DNA from 2 places in the Ideonella lacteola genome. Region 2 is predicted to be linked to the other one. Evidence: predicted binding sites of a transcription regulator. Region 2 holds the regulator's gene; the other holds the start of a gene.
What was found. The regulator LexA, encoded in region 2, represses DNA repair genes until DNA is damaged. The targets are predictions, from matches to a motif close to ACTGTATNNNNATACAGT.
Positions count from the first base shown of each region.

Region 1 (7,347 bases), on a different contig from region 2:
AGTTCGGGCGGACGACGACGAAGGCCATCTCCGCGCTGGACGAGCAGACGGTCGATGCACACCTTGGCTTCATGTCGCAACAGTGGGCCCGAGGCGGCGAATCTGTTCGATCGGCCATTGACGTGGCTTACGTGGAGCCCCTGTTGTCAGGGTTGAAGATCGATCGGCAGCGCTGGGCGTGGGCACGGATGCCCGCCCACCTGAAGAAGCTCTACATAGCGATGTGGGGCGAGCCTCGATTCAACTAGTGCAACGCCGTAGTGCGTGCCGAATCGCGTCGGTAGCTGCTGACGATTCAGGCGTTACAGGCCCACTGGCGCAGGCCGCCCGGGCCAAGTCTTCCACCCAGCGCGGCCAGGTGGCTTCGCGCTGTTCGGCGGGCATGCGCAGCAGGGCAGCGGGGTGCCAGGTGACGAGCACCGTGCGGCCATCGGGGCGAGGCTGCCACTGGCCGCGCGAGGCTTCGATGCGCACCCGCGCGCCCAGCAGCGCTTGCGCGGCCGTGACGCCCAGGGCCACGATGTGCTGGGGCTGTACCGCGGCGATCTCGTCTTCCAGCCAGCCGCGGCAGGCGAGGATCTCCAACTGCCCGGGCGTTTTGTGCAGCCGGCGCTGGCCCCGCAGATCGAAGCCGAAGTGCTTGACCGCGTTGGTGAGGTAGAGCGCGCCACGGTCGAGGCCGGCTTCCTTCAACGCCCGGTCCAGCAGCTCGCCCGCTGGGCCCACGAAGGGCTGGCCTTGCAGATCTTCGCGATCGCCCGGCTGTTCGCCCACCAGCATCACGCGGGCCTGCGCCGGGCCTTCGCCCCACACCATCTGGGTGGCACGAGCGCCCAGGGGGCAGGCCTGGCAGGCGGAGGCCGCGGCGCGAATCTGGCTGATGTCGTGGGCCGGCTCGGTCGGGCCGGAGATCGCCACTTCGGGTGCGGGTCGCGGGCGCCGTCGCGCCACCGTGGCGGGCTGCGCCACCATGGCCTCGGCACGTTGAGCGGCGCGGGCTGCCAGTGGGGCGATGAGGCGCGCTTCGGGCAGGTTGTGCCAATACCGGCGCGGCATCTCGTTGGTCATGGTGCCCAGCTTGAGCCTTGCGGGGTTGAAGATGCTGGCGTAGTAGGTGAGCCACAAGGCTTGCTTGTCGTCATCCAGCGGGATGTCGTCGCGCCGAGCCGGGCCACCCTGGTGAAGGCGTGCCCCATCCCAGGCGATGCTGACGCGAGGCGTGAAGATGGCCCAGCGCATGCTCGCGAAGCGGCGTTGAAAAAAACTGGCCTGCGATTCGAGCGTGTGGTGCTGCGGCTCGAACCACGCAACGAACTGCGGGCCCTCCGGTGTACGCCGCTCATGAAAGCGTACGAACGCGCGCATCTTGTGCTGGCAGTGGTGCACGGCCCGCGCCATGCGGCTGGCAGCGACCCAATCGCTGTCGAGGGTGTCACCGCGCAGCAAGGGCTCGTGCTGCAGCCGCCACAGCAAGCGGTAGAGCAAGCTGAAGCGCTGCGGATCGCTGTGCAGCAGCGCGGCCTCGGCCAGCGCCACGAAGGCGGCGGGCACCCGCGGCAGCGTCGCCGCACGGCGCACCTCGGGGGTTTCGCTCACGGTGGGTGGCGCGGGTGGCTCTGTCGGCGCCGGGCTGTCGAGCGCGTCGAACAGGCTGAGCGCCTGCCATGGGCTGGTGCCATGAAGCGGCGCAGACTCGGCGGCGGCGTAGGGCGCAGCGTGGTCGCTGGCGATGAGGTAGCCATCGGGGCCGTGAGCCTCCATGGCGAGCGGCAGTTCACTCGGCGCCGGGGCCATGCGCCATTGCACCTGATCGGGTGAGACGCCGGCCTGCCACAGTGCGCGGGCGTGGCGGCGCCAACCGGCGACGTCGACCTCGCTGAGCAGTTCGATGGTTCGCATGCGGCAAGCCGTCGGTCAGAGCAAGTGGGCTGTGGCCCTCACGCCGGCGTGTCGAACAGCGAGGCCTGCACCGGCGTCGGGGCCAGCCGCTGGGCCAGGCCGGGGTCATCGAGCTGGCGGCGAGGCGTGTAGTCGGCCGTCACGACGAAGGGCAGCACCTTCTTCATCGACACACGCAGCTTTTTCAGATCGTCGCAGCGCAGGCGCCGAAGCCGGCGCACCTGCAGCAACTGGTCCACGGTCCGAACGCCGAGGCCCGGCACGCGCAGCATCAGCTCGCGCGGAGCGCGGTTGATGTCCACCGGAAAACGCTCGCGGTGCGCCAATGCCCAGGCCAGCTTGGGATCGATCTCCAGTGCCAGCAGGCCGCTGGTGGCGGGCACGATCTCGCTGGCATCGAAGCCGTAGAAGCGCATCAACCAATCGGCCTGGTAGAGCCGGTGTTCCCGCACCAGTGGGGGCGCTTGCAGCGGCAGGCGGCTCGATGCATCAGGGATGGGGCTGAAGGCCGAGTAGTACACGCGCTTGAGGCCATAGCTCGCGTACATGGTGTGGCTGGTCGCCAGGATGGTTCGGTCGTCGGCCCCGTCGGCGCCCACGATCATCTGGGTGCTCTGGCCGGCCGGCGCGAAGCGCGGTGGCGTGGCGCGCGTGGGCCGAAGCGCGCGGCCCGCCCGTGGTGCGGTGGGGGCCCCGGCCTGTTTCGCATCGTCGATCAGCAGTCGCATGCGGCCCATCGAGCGCCGAATGCCGGTGGCGTCTTTCTCCGGCGCCAGGGCCTGCAGGCCCGCGGGCGTGGGCAGTTCGAGGTTGATGCTTAGGCGGTCGGCATGGCGGCCAGCGCGTGCGAGCAACTCGGGCGCCGCATCGGGAATGGTCTTGAGGTGGATGTAGCCGCGAAAGTGATGGTCTTCCCGCAGCGACCGGGCCACCTCGACCAACTGCTCCATCGTGTAGTCGGGGCTGCGGATGATGCCGCTGGACAGGAACAGGCCCTCGATGAGGTTGCGGCGGTAGAAATCGAGCGTGAGCTGCACCACCTCATCGGGGCGAAAGCGCGCCCGGGGCACGTTGCTGCTGACACGGTTGACGCAGTAGAGGCAGTCGTACTGGCAATGGTTGGTCAGCAGCAGCTTGAGCAGCGAGACACAGCGGCCATCGGGGGTGTAGCTGTGGCAGATGCCCATGCCGTCGGTCGAGCCCAGGCCTTGGCCATCGCGCGAGTCGCGCTTGACGCTGCCACTCGATGCGCAAGAGGCGTCGTATTTGGCCGCATCGGCCAGTACCGCGAGTTTGTCCAGCAGCTCCATTCGAATACTGTACATAAAAACAGTACCCGAGCGGAGGGAAAGGCCCCACGGAGCGCGCGCAGCGCCGTTCCCTCCGGGTGGCGTGCGCGGTCCGGCTTTGCCAGCCGGCCCCACCAGCCCCCTGGGAGGGGGCTGGTGGGGCCTACGTCAGTGCCTGAATCAGTGCCTGAAGTGCCGGGTGCCGGTGAGCACCATCGCGATGCCGCGCTCGTCGGCCGCGGCGATCACCTCGTCGTCGCGCATCGAGCCGCCCGGGTGGATCACGCAGCTTGCGCCGGCGTCGACGACCACGTCGAGCCCGTCACGGAACGGGAAGAAGGCGTCGCTGGCCACGGCCGTGTCTTGCAGCGTGAGCCCGGCATGGCCGGCCTTGATGCTGGCGATGCGGGCGGAATCGAGGCGGCTCATCTGGCCGGCGCCGACGCCCATCGTCATCCCGTCCTTGCAGAAGACGATGGCATTGCTCTTGACGAAGCGGGCCACTGTCCAGGCAAAGCGCAGGTCGGCCAGCTGTTGCGGCGTGGGCTGCTTCTTGGTGACCACCTTCAACTCGCCGACGATGTCGATGTTGTCGGCCGATTGCAGCAGCATGCCGCCGCCCACGCGCTTGAAATCGAGCGGGTTCGACAGCTGGCTGATGGGCACCTCCAGCAGGCGCACGTTGGTCTTGCTGGCATAGGCCGTGCGCGCGGCCGGGGTGATGGCCGGTGCGATGGCCACTTCCACGAAGTGCTTGCGGGCGTTGATCGCCTCGACCACGTCAGCATCGAGCGGGCGGTTGAAGGCGATGATGCCGCCAAAGGCCGAAGTGGGATCGGTCTTGAAGGCCTTCTCATAGGCTTCGAGCAAGGTCGCTCCCACGGCCACGCCGCAGGGGTTGGCGTGTTTGACGATCACGCAGGCCGGTTGTTCGAAGGCCTTGACGCACTCCCAGGCGGCATCGGCATCGGCGATGTTGTTGAAGCTGAGTTCCTTGCCTTGGATCTGCGTCCACTGGGCCAGGGTGCCGGCAGCGGGCTTGGCCTCTCGGTAGAAGGCGGCCGACTGGTGCGGGTTCTCGCCGTAGCGCATGCCCTGCACCTTGTGCAACTGCAGGTTGAAGACCTGCGGGTACTCGGCCTTGGCCGGCACATCAGCGGTCTTGTCTTCCGCGCCAGCTTCCAGCGCTGTGAGGTAGTTGGTGATCATGCCGTCGTAGGCGGCCGTGTGGGCAAACACCTTCTTGGCGAGCATGAACTTGGTCGCGCGCTTCAGGCCGCCTGCTTGCAGCTCGGACAGCACCTGCGGGTAGTCGGTGGGGTCGATCACGACGCCCACGTCCTGCCAGTTCTTGGCAGCGGCGCGCAGCATCGCCGGGCCGCCGATGTCGATGTTCTCGATCGCGTCTTCGAGCGTGCAGTCTGCCTTGGCCGTGGCCTGCGCGAAGGGATAGAGGTTGATGATGAGCAGATCGATGGTGCCGATGCCATGCTCTTTCAGCGCGGCCATGTGGGCTGGCACATCGCGGCGGGCCAGCAGGCCACCGTGCACTCGCGGGTGCAAGGTCTTCACCCGGCCATCGAGCATCTCTGGAAAACCGGTGATCTCGGAGACCTCGGTCACCGGCAGCCCGCTGTCGGCCAGCAGCTTGGCGGTGCCGCCGGTCGACAGCAGCTTGATGCCTTGCGCGTGCAGCGCGCGGGCGAAGTCGACGATGCCGGTCTTGTCGGAGACCGAGAGCAGGGCGGTGAGGTCAGCCATGGTGTGGGTGCGTGGTAGTGAGACGAGTATTCAGTGTTCAGCCTGGTGGCGTGCGCGGATCCGGCTTGGCCGGGCCGCTGCGCGGTCTTGCAGACCGCGGCGAGCCAGAGGCTCGCCCCTTCGCCAGGCATGAACAGTCCTCAGGACTGTTCATGTCCGGGCTCAGCCCCCGTGGGGGGCTGCCCCGTGGGGGGCTGCCCCGGGAGGGGCGTTGGAGGCTTCATTTGATCAGCTTGTGGTCGACCAGTTTGCGGCGCAGCGTGTTGCGGTTGATGCCCAGCCATTCGGCGGCCTTGCTCTGGTTGCCTTCGGCCTGGCGCATTACCACGTCGAGCAGGGGCTTTTCGGCCGCGAGGATGACCATGTCGTGCAGCGAGTGGGGCTCTTCGCCGTTCAGGTCTTTGAAGTACTGGGTCAGCGTCTCGCGGACGCACTCTTCGATGTTTTTCTTGCTCATGCGAAATACAGCAAGCCCGCCCCTGAGGGCGGGCGACAGGCAATGGGGGCTCAGGCGAGCAGGGCGATCTGATCCTGGTTGGCGGCCGCATCGAGGCCGCTGTGGGGAAGGCGCTCGTGGCTGTCAGCCAGGTGGTCGAAAAAAGTGGTGACGGCGCGCAGCTGTGCCGCCGCGTCGTCGAGGGTGTTCATGACGGCGCGGAAGGCCTCGCCGCCGGGCAAGGTGCGCACGGCCCAACCGATGTGCTTGCGCGCGCTGCGCACGCCGGTGTCTTCACCGTACAGCGCGTAGTGGTCGGCCAGGTGTTCGGTGAGCCAGCGCTGCACGTCGCGCGTGGCGGGTGCCGGGCGGTGAGTGCCTTGCGCCAGATAGTGGGCGATGTCGTCGAAGATCCAGGGCCGGCCCTGGGCTGCGCGGCCGATCATCACCGCATCGGCACCGGTGGCGCGCAGCACCTCGGCGGCGCGCTCGGGGGAGTTGATGTCGCCATTGGCCACCACGGGGATGCGCAGCGCGGCCTTGATGGCGGCCACGGTGTCGTGCTCTGCCCGGCCGCTGTAGCCTTGCTCGCGGGTGCGGCCATGCACGGTGACCAGGGCCACGCCCGCACTTTCGGCGGCGCGCGCCAGCGTGAGGGCGTTGCGCTCTTCGGCACACCAGCCGGTGCGCATCTTCAGGGTCACGGGCACGCCGCGCGGCGCACAGGCCGCCACCACCGCCTCGACGATGGCCAACGCACCCGGCTCATCGCGCATCAGCGCCGAGCCCGCCCATTTGTTGCACACCTTCTTGGCCGGGCAGCCCATGTTGATGTCGATGATCTGCGCGCCGCGATCGATGTTGTAGGCCGCCGCCTCGGCCATCATCGCGGCGTCTGTGCCGGCGATCTGCACCGCAATGGGGCCCGGTTCGCCGTCATGATTGGCGCGGCGCGAGGTCTTCAGCGATTGCCACAAGTCTTTGCGCGACGTGACCATTTCGCTGACGGCGTAGCCCGCGCCCAGTCGCTTGCACAACTGCCGGAACGGCCGATCCGTCACCCCGGCCATCGGGGCGACGAACAGGTTGTTCGCCAGATCGAAGGGGCCGATGCGCAAGGGGCGGAGGAGGTCGGGCGGGGGCATGGGTGCTCAAAAAGGAGGCAGGATTCTACCTGCCGTCACCCGCGCGCCGCGGGGCATGCTGCTGGCGAGCCGTGGGCTACTTGGCGGTCTGGCGACGCCAGAGCTGGATGGCCTTGTCGACAAAGCCGCCCATGGTCTTGTCGCGGCTCAGCTTGTACAGGGCCCGCGCGATGCGGCCGCGCATCTCAGGCGTGTTGCACGGCGAACGGTGCGAGAACGTGAGGTAGAGGTTCTCTCGTGCGACCGGCTCGCCCAGCATCTTCACGTCGGTGATGCCTCGGCGGGCCAGAAAGGCCTGGCCGGGGCTGTCTTCATAGACCAGGTAGCTGGCCCGTCCGCTTTGCACGATCTGGATGGCCTGCTCCAGGCTGGCCACCTGGTTGATCTTCAGCTTCTCTCGGGCGTAGCGGTCGAACTCTTCGCCAAAGCTGTTGTTGATGACGGTCACGCCCTGCACGCCGATCAGGTCGGACCAGCGGCGGAACTTCAACGCGCTGTTGTCTTCACGCGTCCAGATCACCGAGCGCGTTTCGTGGAACGCGGGGTGAAAGTAGTCCATGTACTCGGTGCGCGGCAGGGTGAAGAACGCGCCGGCGATCAGGTCGACATGGCCCAGGCGCGTTTCTTCCTGCACCCGGCCCCAGGGCCCGCTGTACTGCACTTCGATGGGCACGCCGATCTCTTTGGCCAGCCACTGCATCAGATCGGCATTGGCGCCGATCAGGCGGTTGTCGTTGTCGGGGTCTCGCCACAAAAACGGTGGGTACTCGGGGTTGCCAGAGGCCGTCATCTGCGTGCAGGCCCCATCGGCGGCGTG
Region 1 is NZ_JBBUTG010000006.1:78,442-85,788, forward strand. It holds gene AACH06_RS12305 (DUF7674 family protein) at 1-248, shown strand, start outside; gene AACH06_RS12310 (UdgX family uracil-DNA binding protein) at 241-1,899, opposite strand; gene AACH06_RS12315 (putative DNA modification/repair radical SAM protein) at 1,938-3,209, opposite strand; gene purH (bifunctional phosphoribosylaminoimidazolecarboxamide formyltransferase/IMP cyclohydrolase) at 3,369-4,949, opposite strand; gene AACH06_RS12325 (Fis family transcriptional regulator) at 5,170-5,406, opposite strand; gene dusB (tRNA dihydrouridine synthase DusB) at 5,457-6,503, opposite strand; gene AACH06_RS12335 (substrate-binding periplasmic protein) at 6,607-7,347, opposite strand, start outside.
Region 1: a site for LexA is predicted at 3,216-3,233, ahead of AACH06_RS12315 (putative DNA modification/repair radical SAM protein). Genes of this name have one in related genera too.

Region 2 (7,347 bases):
CGCCGCGCAGGCCGACGTCTTCAGCGAGAACTTCAAGAGCGGCACGATGGACAAGCTCGGCTTCGGCTACGAAGCGCTGACGCAGCTCAACCCGCGCCTGGTCTACGTCTCTCACAAAGGCTTTCTGCCTGGCCCCTATGACCACCGCACGGCGCTCGACGAGGTGGTGCAGATGATGGGTGGCCTCGCGTACATGACCGGGCCCGAGGGCCGCCCATTGCGCGCCGGCAGCAGCGTGAACGACATCATGGGTGGCATGTTCGGCGCCATCGGCACCCTGGCGGCGCTGCAACAGCGCCAACGCACCGGCCGCGGCCAACAGGTGCAAAGCGCGCTCTTCGAGAACAACATCTTCCTGGTGGCACAGCACATGATGCAGTTCGCCGTCACCGGGCAAGCGGCAGCGCCCATGCCCAGCCGCATCTCCGCCTGGGGCGTGTACGACGTCTTCACCGTGAAGGATGGCGAACAGATCTTCCTCGCGGCCGTGAGCGACACCCAATGGGGCCTGATGTGCGACGAGTTCGGCTTTGCCGACTTGCGCGCCGATGCTCGGCTGGGCAGCAACAACGACCGCGTCCGCGCCCGCGAGTGGCTGCTGCCCCTGTTGAAAGACCGCTTCTCGCTGCACAGCGCCGGCGAATTGGCCGCCCGCTTCGAACGTGTGGGGCTGCCCTATGCCCCCATCACGAAACCGCACGACCTGTTCGACGATCCCCATCTGCAGGCCACAGGGGGCCTCGCGCCCATGACCATTCCGGCGGACGGCAGCGGCGCCGGCCACGCCGTGCACACCCACACGGCCCTGCTGCCCCTGGCGCTTGATGGTGATCGACTGCCCGTGCGACGCAACCCACCCGCGCTGGGCGAGCACACCGACACGTTGCTGCGCGGGCTGGGCTACCTCGACGGTGAGATCAGCGCCCTTCGCGCCGCGCGAGTGGTGGCATAGGGCCTCTCAACCAGCCAATCCATCGCTGCCCGTGCCCCCCATCAGAGGGAAGCCACGGCCACCTCTGCGCTGCTATCGTCTGCCGCCAAGGAGGGGATCTCATGAAACTCGCACATCGCTGGGTGGGCGTGACGCTGTTGGCACTGTGGCCCATGGTCGGCCACTCGCAGCAGCTGTATCGCTGCGGCAATACGTTCAGCCAGACGCCCTGCGGCGCCGACACGGCCACGGTGAAGGTACCTGGGGCCGGCGTGCCGTCGTCGGGCAGCCAGCGGCCGGGTGAGGCCTGCGCCCAACAGGCCATCGCCGCGACGACGGCCCAAGGCGGCAGCGCCCGCATCGTCGGCGTCCAGACGGCGGGCACCGAAGTCATCCAGTACGCCAAGCAACCCGTCGCGGCGCACCTGTACTCGGTGCAGATTGCCCGAGTCGATTCCCAAGGCCGAGACCTGGGGCAAGTCACGGTGCAGTGCTACACGAGTGAAGATGACCAGCGGGTGCTGAAGGTCGTGCGCTGACGAACCCTTCGCCCACTGCCGGCGGACTACTGTCGCGGCCGCTCCTGCGCCGAGCGGTCCGCCCGAGTGGCCCGCCCGAGTGGCCGGAATCGCACGCTCGACCCCATACATCGGCCGGGCGCCGAAAGACCATTTCAATTGTGTGCAATTAAATTGCCCGCTAAAGTTCAGCCCATGTCGAACACGCGCACGCCCCGCTCCACGAAAGCCGCCACGGCCTCCTGGCTGGCGCTCGACATGCAGCTGTGCTTCGCGTTGTATTCCACCTCGCTGGCGATGACCAAGCTCTACAAGCCGCTGCTGGCGCCTCTGGGCCTGACCTATCCGCAATACCTGGTGATGCTGGTGCTGTGGGAACAAGATGGCCAGCCGGTGAACGCGATCGGCGAGCGGTTGACGCTGGACTCCGGCACCCTCACTCCGCTGCTCAAGCGGCTGGAAGCCGCCGGTCTGGTGCAGCGGCTGAGAGACGCCGCCGACGAGCGGCGGGTGCTGGTGCAACTCACCGCCGAAGGCCGCACGCTGAAGGGCCAGGCCGAATCCATCCCGAAGCAGGTGCTGTGCGCGATGGACTGCCAGCTCGACGAGATTTCCTCCCTCACGCGGCGCTTGAAGGCGCTGCGCGACAACATCGCCCAGGCAGCCGCCTGAGCGAAATGCTGACCCTCCCTCCACCACACCAAGGAAGACATCATGGCCCTCGAAAAGGTTCTGTACACCGCCCACGCCACCTCCACCGGTGGCCGCACCGGCACCTCGAAGTCTGACGACGGCCGCCTTTCGCTCAGCCTGAGCACGCCCAAGGAACTGGGCGGTGACGGTGGCGCGGGCACGAACCCCGAGCAACTGTTCGCTGCGGGCTATTCCGCCTGCTTCATCGGCGCCATGAAGGCCGTCGCCGGCAAGATGAAGATCGCGTTGCCGGCCGACGTGTCGATCACCGCCGACGTCGGTATCGGCCCGATTCCCAACGGCTTCGGTATCCAGGTCGCGATGAGCATCAGCATCCCCGGCATGGACAAGGCTGCTGCCGAGCAGCTGGTCGCCGCGGCCCACCAGGTGTGCCCGTATTCGAACGCCACGCGCGGCAACATCGACGTGTCGCTGACGGTGGTCTGAGCGCCCGCGGCGCGGCCTTGTCATCGCCCCGTCATCGACGGGTCATGACAGCGTCACCTCGCCTCGCGAAGCTCCTCGGGTTGTATCGACCCGAGGAGCTTTTTTCATGTCCCGTCTTGTTTTCAGCGCGCTGGCGCTGGCCTGCGCCACCGCCCTCACGCCCGTCCATGCCGCCGTCACACTGATCGCCAAGGGCAGCCTGGCCGGCGATGGCAGCGACCTGTCGGGACTGACCTATGCCCTCGAGAACGGTGCTCCGGCGAACATGCTGGGCGGTCTGGGGTCGGGCCTGGCCTGGGCCGGCGGCCAAACGTTTGTCGCGGTCCCCGATCGCGGGCCGAACGCCACGGCGTGGAACACCAACGTCGACAACACCACCAGCTGGGTGCCACGCCTGCAAACGCTGACGCTGTCTCTCACACCGGTGGCCGACGGCAACCTGCCCTTCACCTTGACGCCCGCACTGATCGGCACCACCACGCTGTTCTCTCGCGACGCCTTGGTCTACGGGCCGGTCGTTCCGCCAGTGAACCAGAAGAACCGGCACTACTTCAGCGGCCGCTCCGACAACTTCGACGGCGACACCGGCTCGCTCAGCCCGATGGACGCCCGCTTCGACCCCGAGGCCGTGCGCGTGTCGCGCAGCGGAAAGCGCGTCTACATCTCCGACGAGTACGGCCCCTACGTCTACGAATTCAACCGCGAAACGGGCAAACGCACCCGCGTGTTCAGCCTGCCGGAATCAACCTTCGCAGTCGCGGCCAAGTCAGCGATCGGCGCCACCGAGATCAGTGGCAACACGCGTGGCCGCGTGGCCAACAAGGGCATGGAAGGCTTGGCGATCACACCGGACGGCAAGACGCTGTTCGGCTTCATGCAAAGCCCGCTGATCCAGGACGGTGGTGACGGTGGCCGTGCCAACCGGATCGTGAAGATCGACATCGAAACCGGTGCCGTCAACCAGTACGCCTACGACAACTTCATTCCGTCGCTGAACAAGGCCTACAACAGCAGCGAAATCCTGGCGCTGAACAGCCACGAGTTCCTGGTGCTCGAGCGTGATGGCAAGGGCCTGGGCGACAACTCGGCCGCGGTGGTGAAGCAGGTCTGGAAGGTGGATCTGGCGCAGGCTGAAGACGTGAGCGCCCTCGAAGGCGCGAACGACCTGCTGGCCAAGGCGCCCGCGAAGACCTTGTTCCTCGACATCCGCGCCGCGCTGAACGCGGCGGGCCTGGCAGACACCGCGATCCCCGCCAAGCTCGAAGGCATGGCATTTGGCGAGGACGTGGTGATCGATGGCGCCGTCAAGCACACGCTCTACATCGCCAACGACAACGACTTCCTCTCGGTGGCGCCGGGCGGCCTGCCCAACCCGAACCAGTTCTTCGTCTTCGCCTTCGACGACGCGGACCTGAACGGCTCGGCCTACGAGCCGCAAAAGTTCAAGCCTGCGCTCTGAGAGCTTGAGAGCCCACGCCCAACTCTCGGGGTACAGCAGCACTGGCAACGCCCGTGCGGCGTGCGAGGCCGATCGGGCGCGGTGTGCTGCCGCTTCAAACGGCAGCCATCAGGCCCAGCAGCATCTCGATGCGCGCCTTCGAGGCGGACAACTCACCCGCTGAGGGCAATGCACCATCCGGCGCGCCGACGATCGCGCCGCCAGGGCAGCGCGTGGCGCGCCACACGGGCAGCCCGCGCGCTTGGGCGCGCTGGGCAGCCGCCAACAGCGACGCATGCACCGTGCCATTGCCGGTGCCTTCGATGACCAGGCCCTGAACGCCTGTCGCGACGATCGCGTCGACCACCGCGCCGTCCACCCCTGCATGGCTGGCCACCACGGCCACGCTCGGCCAGCCGGCCACCGGGCCCAAGACGCGTGCCACGCCCACCGCCTCACAAGACGGCCAGGCCCGCAACACCCGCAGGCGCCCCTCCTGGATCAAGGCGACCGGCCCGGCTTCGCCCGACTCGAACGCGTCCAGCATGAAAGGCTGGTGTTTGCGCACTTCGACCGGCCCGTGCACCCGGCCGTTCAGCACAGCGGTGACGCCGCTGGCCTGGGGCGAAGCGGCCACCGTCACCGCATCCAGCAGGTTCTGCGGGCCGTCGGCCTGCAACGAGGTGGCGGGTCGCATCGCGGCCGTGAGCACCACCGGCTTCGTCGGCGAGAGCACGCGGTGCAGGAAATACGCCGTTTCTTCGAGCGTGTCGGTGCCGTGCGTGATCACGAGGCCGGCCACCTCGGGCCGCGCCAGGTGGTGGGCCACGCGCTGCGCCAGGGCCTGCCAGATCTCGTGGCTCATGTCCTTGCTGTCGACCTGCGCCACCTGTTCCGATTCGAGCCGACGCGGCCCCAGGGCGGGCACCGCAGCGACCAGCTCCTTCACCCCCACTTGCCCGGCCACGTAGCCCACGTCGTCGCCCGAACCCGCGATGGTGCCGCCGGTCGCGAGGATCACCACCAAGCGCTCTTCGAGTGAATTGCTTTGCATTTCTTGCATGTCTGGATAAAAATACAGATACTGGATGCAACCTCAGCCGTCACGCTGGCCTGCTAGCACCCCTGCTCAGCACCCGCCGACGGCCTCAGCCGCCATGATCGACAGCCCGAAGCTCACCGCCCGCCAGCAGCAGATTCTCGACTTGGTGCAAACCACCATCGAGCGCACCGGCTCTCCGCCGACGCGTGCCGAAATCGCTGCCGAACTGGGCTTTCGCTCGCCCAACGCCGCCGAAGAGCACTTGCAGGCGCTGGCTCGCAAAGGCGTCATCGAGCTGGTGGGCGGCACCTCACGAGGCATCCGTCTTCAGTCCAGCACGTTGCGCGCCCTGAACGAGGCTCGCGGAAAGCAATTCTCGCTGCCCTTGCCCAGCCTGGCGCAGCTCACCTTGCCCCTGGTCGGCCGAGTGGCCGCCGGCAACCCCATCCTGGCTCAGGAGAACATCGAGCAGTCCTACGTGCTTGAGGCCAGCCTGTTTCCACGCCGCCCCGACTACCTGCTGAAGGTGAAGGGCATGAGCATGCGAGACGCCGGCATCATGGACGGCGATCTGCTCGCCGTGCTGAAGACCGCCGAGGCGCGCAACGGCCAGATCGTGGTCGCACGTCTGGACGATGAGGTCACCGTGAAGCGCCTGCACCGCACCAAGCAAACGATTGAGCTGCTGCCCGAGAACCCTGACTTCGAGCCCATCGTGATCGCGCCGGGCCAAGTCGAGTTCGCCATCGAGGGCATTGCTGTCGGGCTGGTGCGGCAGAACATGCTGTTCTGATCGCCTTTCGCTGGTCGCCTTTCGCTGGTCTTGCTCGACATGGGCCGCACGCTGTCTCCCATCCGCCCGATCAAGGCGCCCAAGGCTGCTTCGGCGGCTGATTGCCACACGCTGGAACAGTTGCCGAACGTGGGGCCGGCGATGGCCGGTGATCTGCGCCTGCTGGGTTTCCAGCATCCGGCCGACCTGCGCGGGCAAGATGCCTTCACCCTGTATCGCCAGCTCGAACGAGCCACCGGCCAACGCCAAGACCCTTGCGTGCTGGATACCTTCATGGCCATCGTCGATTTCATGAACGGTGCCACCCCCAAGCCTTGGTGGGCCTACACCGCCGAGCGCAAGCAGTTGCACGGGCAGGCACTGGGCTGATCGCCGCTGTTGACGCTTTCGGTTTCGGCGGGCCAGGGTTGCCCACCCTCGCTCTATAGTTCGCGCCTTGTCACCCACCCGGTGCGCATTCATGTCGCCTCGCCTTTCGCCCTTGGCACGCCTCGTCCGCCGCACTGCAGGCGCGGCGTTCGCCGTGCTCAGCCTGTGGCCAGCGTGGTCTGCCGCAGCGACCACCGAAGAGACGCTGACCGCCATCGAAGACCAACGCGTCGAAGCCGTACGCATTCAGGATTTCGGGACGCTGGGCCGCATCTACGCCCCGGAGTTCCTGGCAGTCTCGCCACAGGGTGAGGTGATAGACCGATCACAACTGTTCCAGGCCCTGGCCAAGGGCCAATCGGCACAGCGATTCAGCACCGACGACATCCGCGTGCTGGATCTGGGCGCGACCGCCGTGGTCTTTGGCCGCCAGACAGCTCGGGCACCAACGGGCCAGGTGACCGAGGTCTCGCGATTCGCCCATGTGTACATCCAACGTGACGGGCAGTGGTGGTGTGTGTCGGCCCAATCCACCCGAATGCCCGAACCATGATCATCGGTACCTCATGAACCGTCTGCTCCCCTTCCTCGCACGCGCGGCAATCCGTTGTGCTCGCGTCGGCGTCGCCGGCCTTCTGGCGGCCAGCTTGCCGTGGGCCCACGCTGCCGCACCGACACCCGAGGACATGGCGCAACTGACGCGCCAATCAAACGAGTGGGATGCGGCCATCGTCCGGCAGGATCGCGTGGCGATCGAGGCCAACATGGCCGAGGATTTCCGTCAGATCGACGGCGATGCCGACATCGAAGACAAGGCGTCGTTCGTCGACGGCCTGATGTCACCCAAGCTGAAGATCGACCCCTACACCGTCGATGAATTCGAGGTGCGCCAGTACGGCGACACCGCGTTGCTGACCGGCCGCACCAAGATCACTGGCCATTGGGACGGCAAGCCTTTCAGCACCCACTACCGATACACCGACATCTACACCCGACAGCAGGGTGTCTGGAAGATCGTGCAGGTGCAGATCACCCGCCTCGCCAAACCCTGACCGGCGGCCAGCGTCGCCGTGGGCAGGCAGCGGGCGCGGCGTGGCACCACGCCGCTCTCTTGGC
Region 2 is NZ_JBBUTG010000005.1:205,205-212,551, forward strand. It holds gene AACH06_RS10970 (CaiB/BaiF CoA transferase family protein) at 1-952, shown strand, start outside; gene AACH06_RS10975 (hypothetical protein) at 1,054-1,470, shown strand; gene AACH06_RS10980 (MarR family winged helix-turn-helix transcriptional regulator) at 1,645-2,121, shown strand; gene AACH06_RS10985 (organic hydroperoxide resistance protein) at 2,164-2,589, shown strand; gene AACH06_RS10990 (esterase-like activity of phytase family protein) at 2,696-4,048, shown strand; gene AACH06_RS10995 (asparaginase) at 4,143-5,081, opposite strand; gene lexA (transcriptional repressor LexA) at 5,185-5,862, shown strand; gene AACH06_RS11005 (helix-hairpin-helix domain-containing protein) at 5,902-6,231, shown strand; gene AACH06_RS11010 (nuclear transport factor 2 family protein) at 6,323-6,784, shown strand; gene AACH06_RS11015 (nuclear transport factor 2 family protein) at 6,798-7,283, shown strand.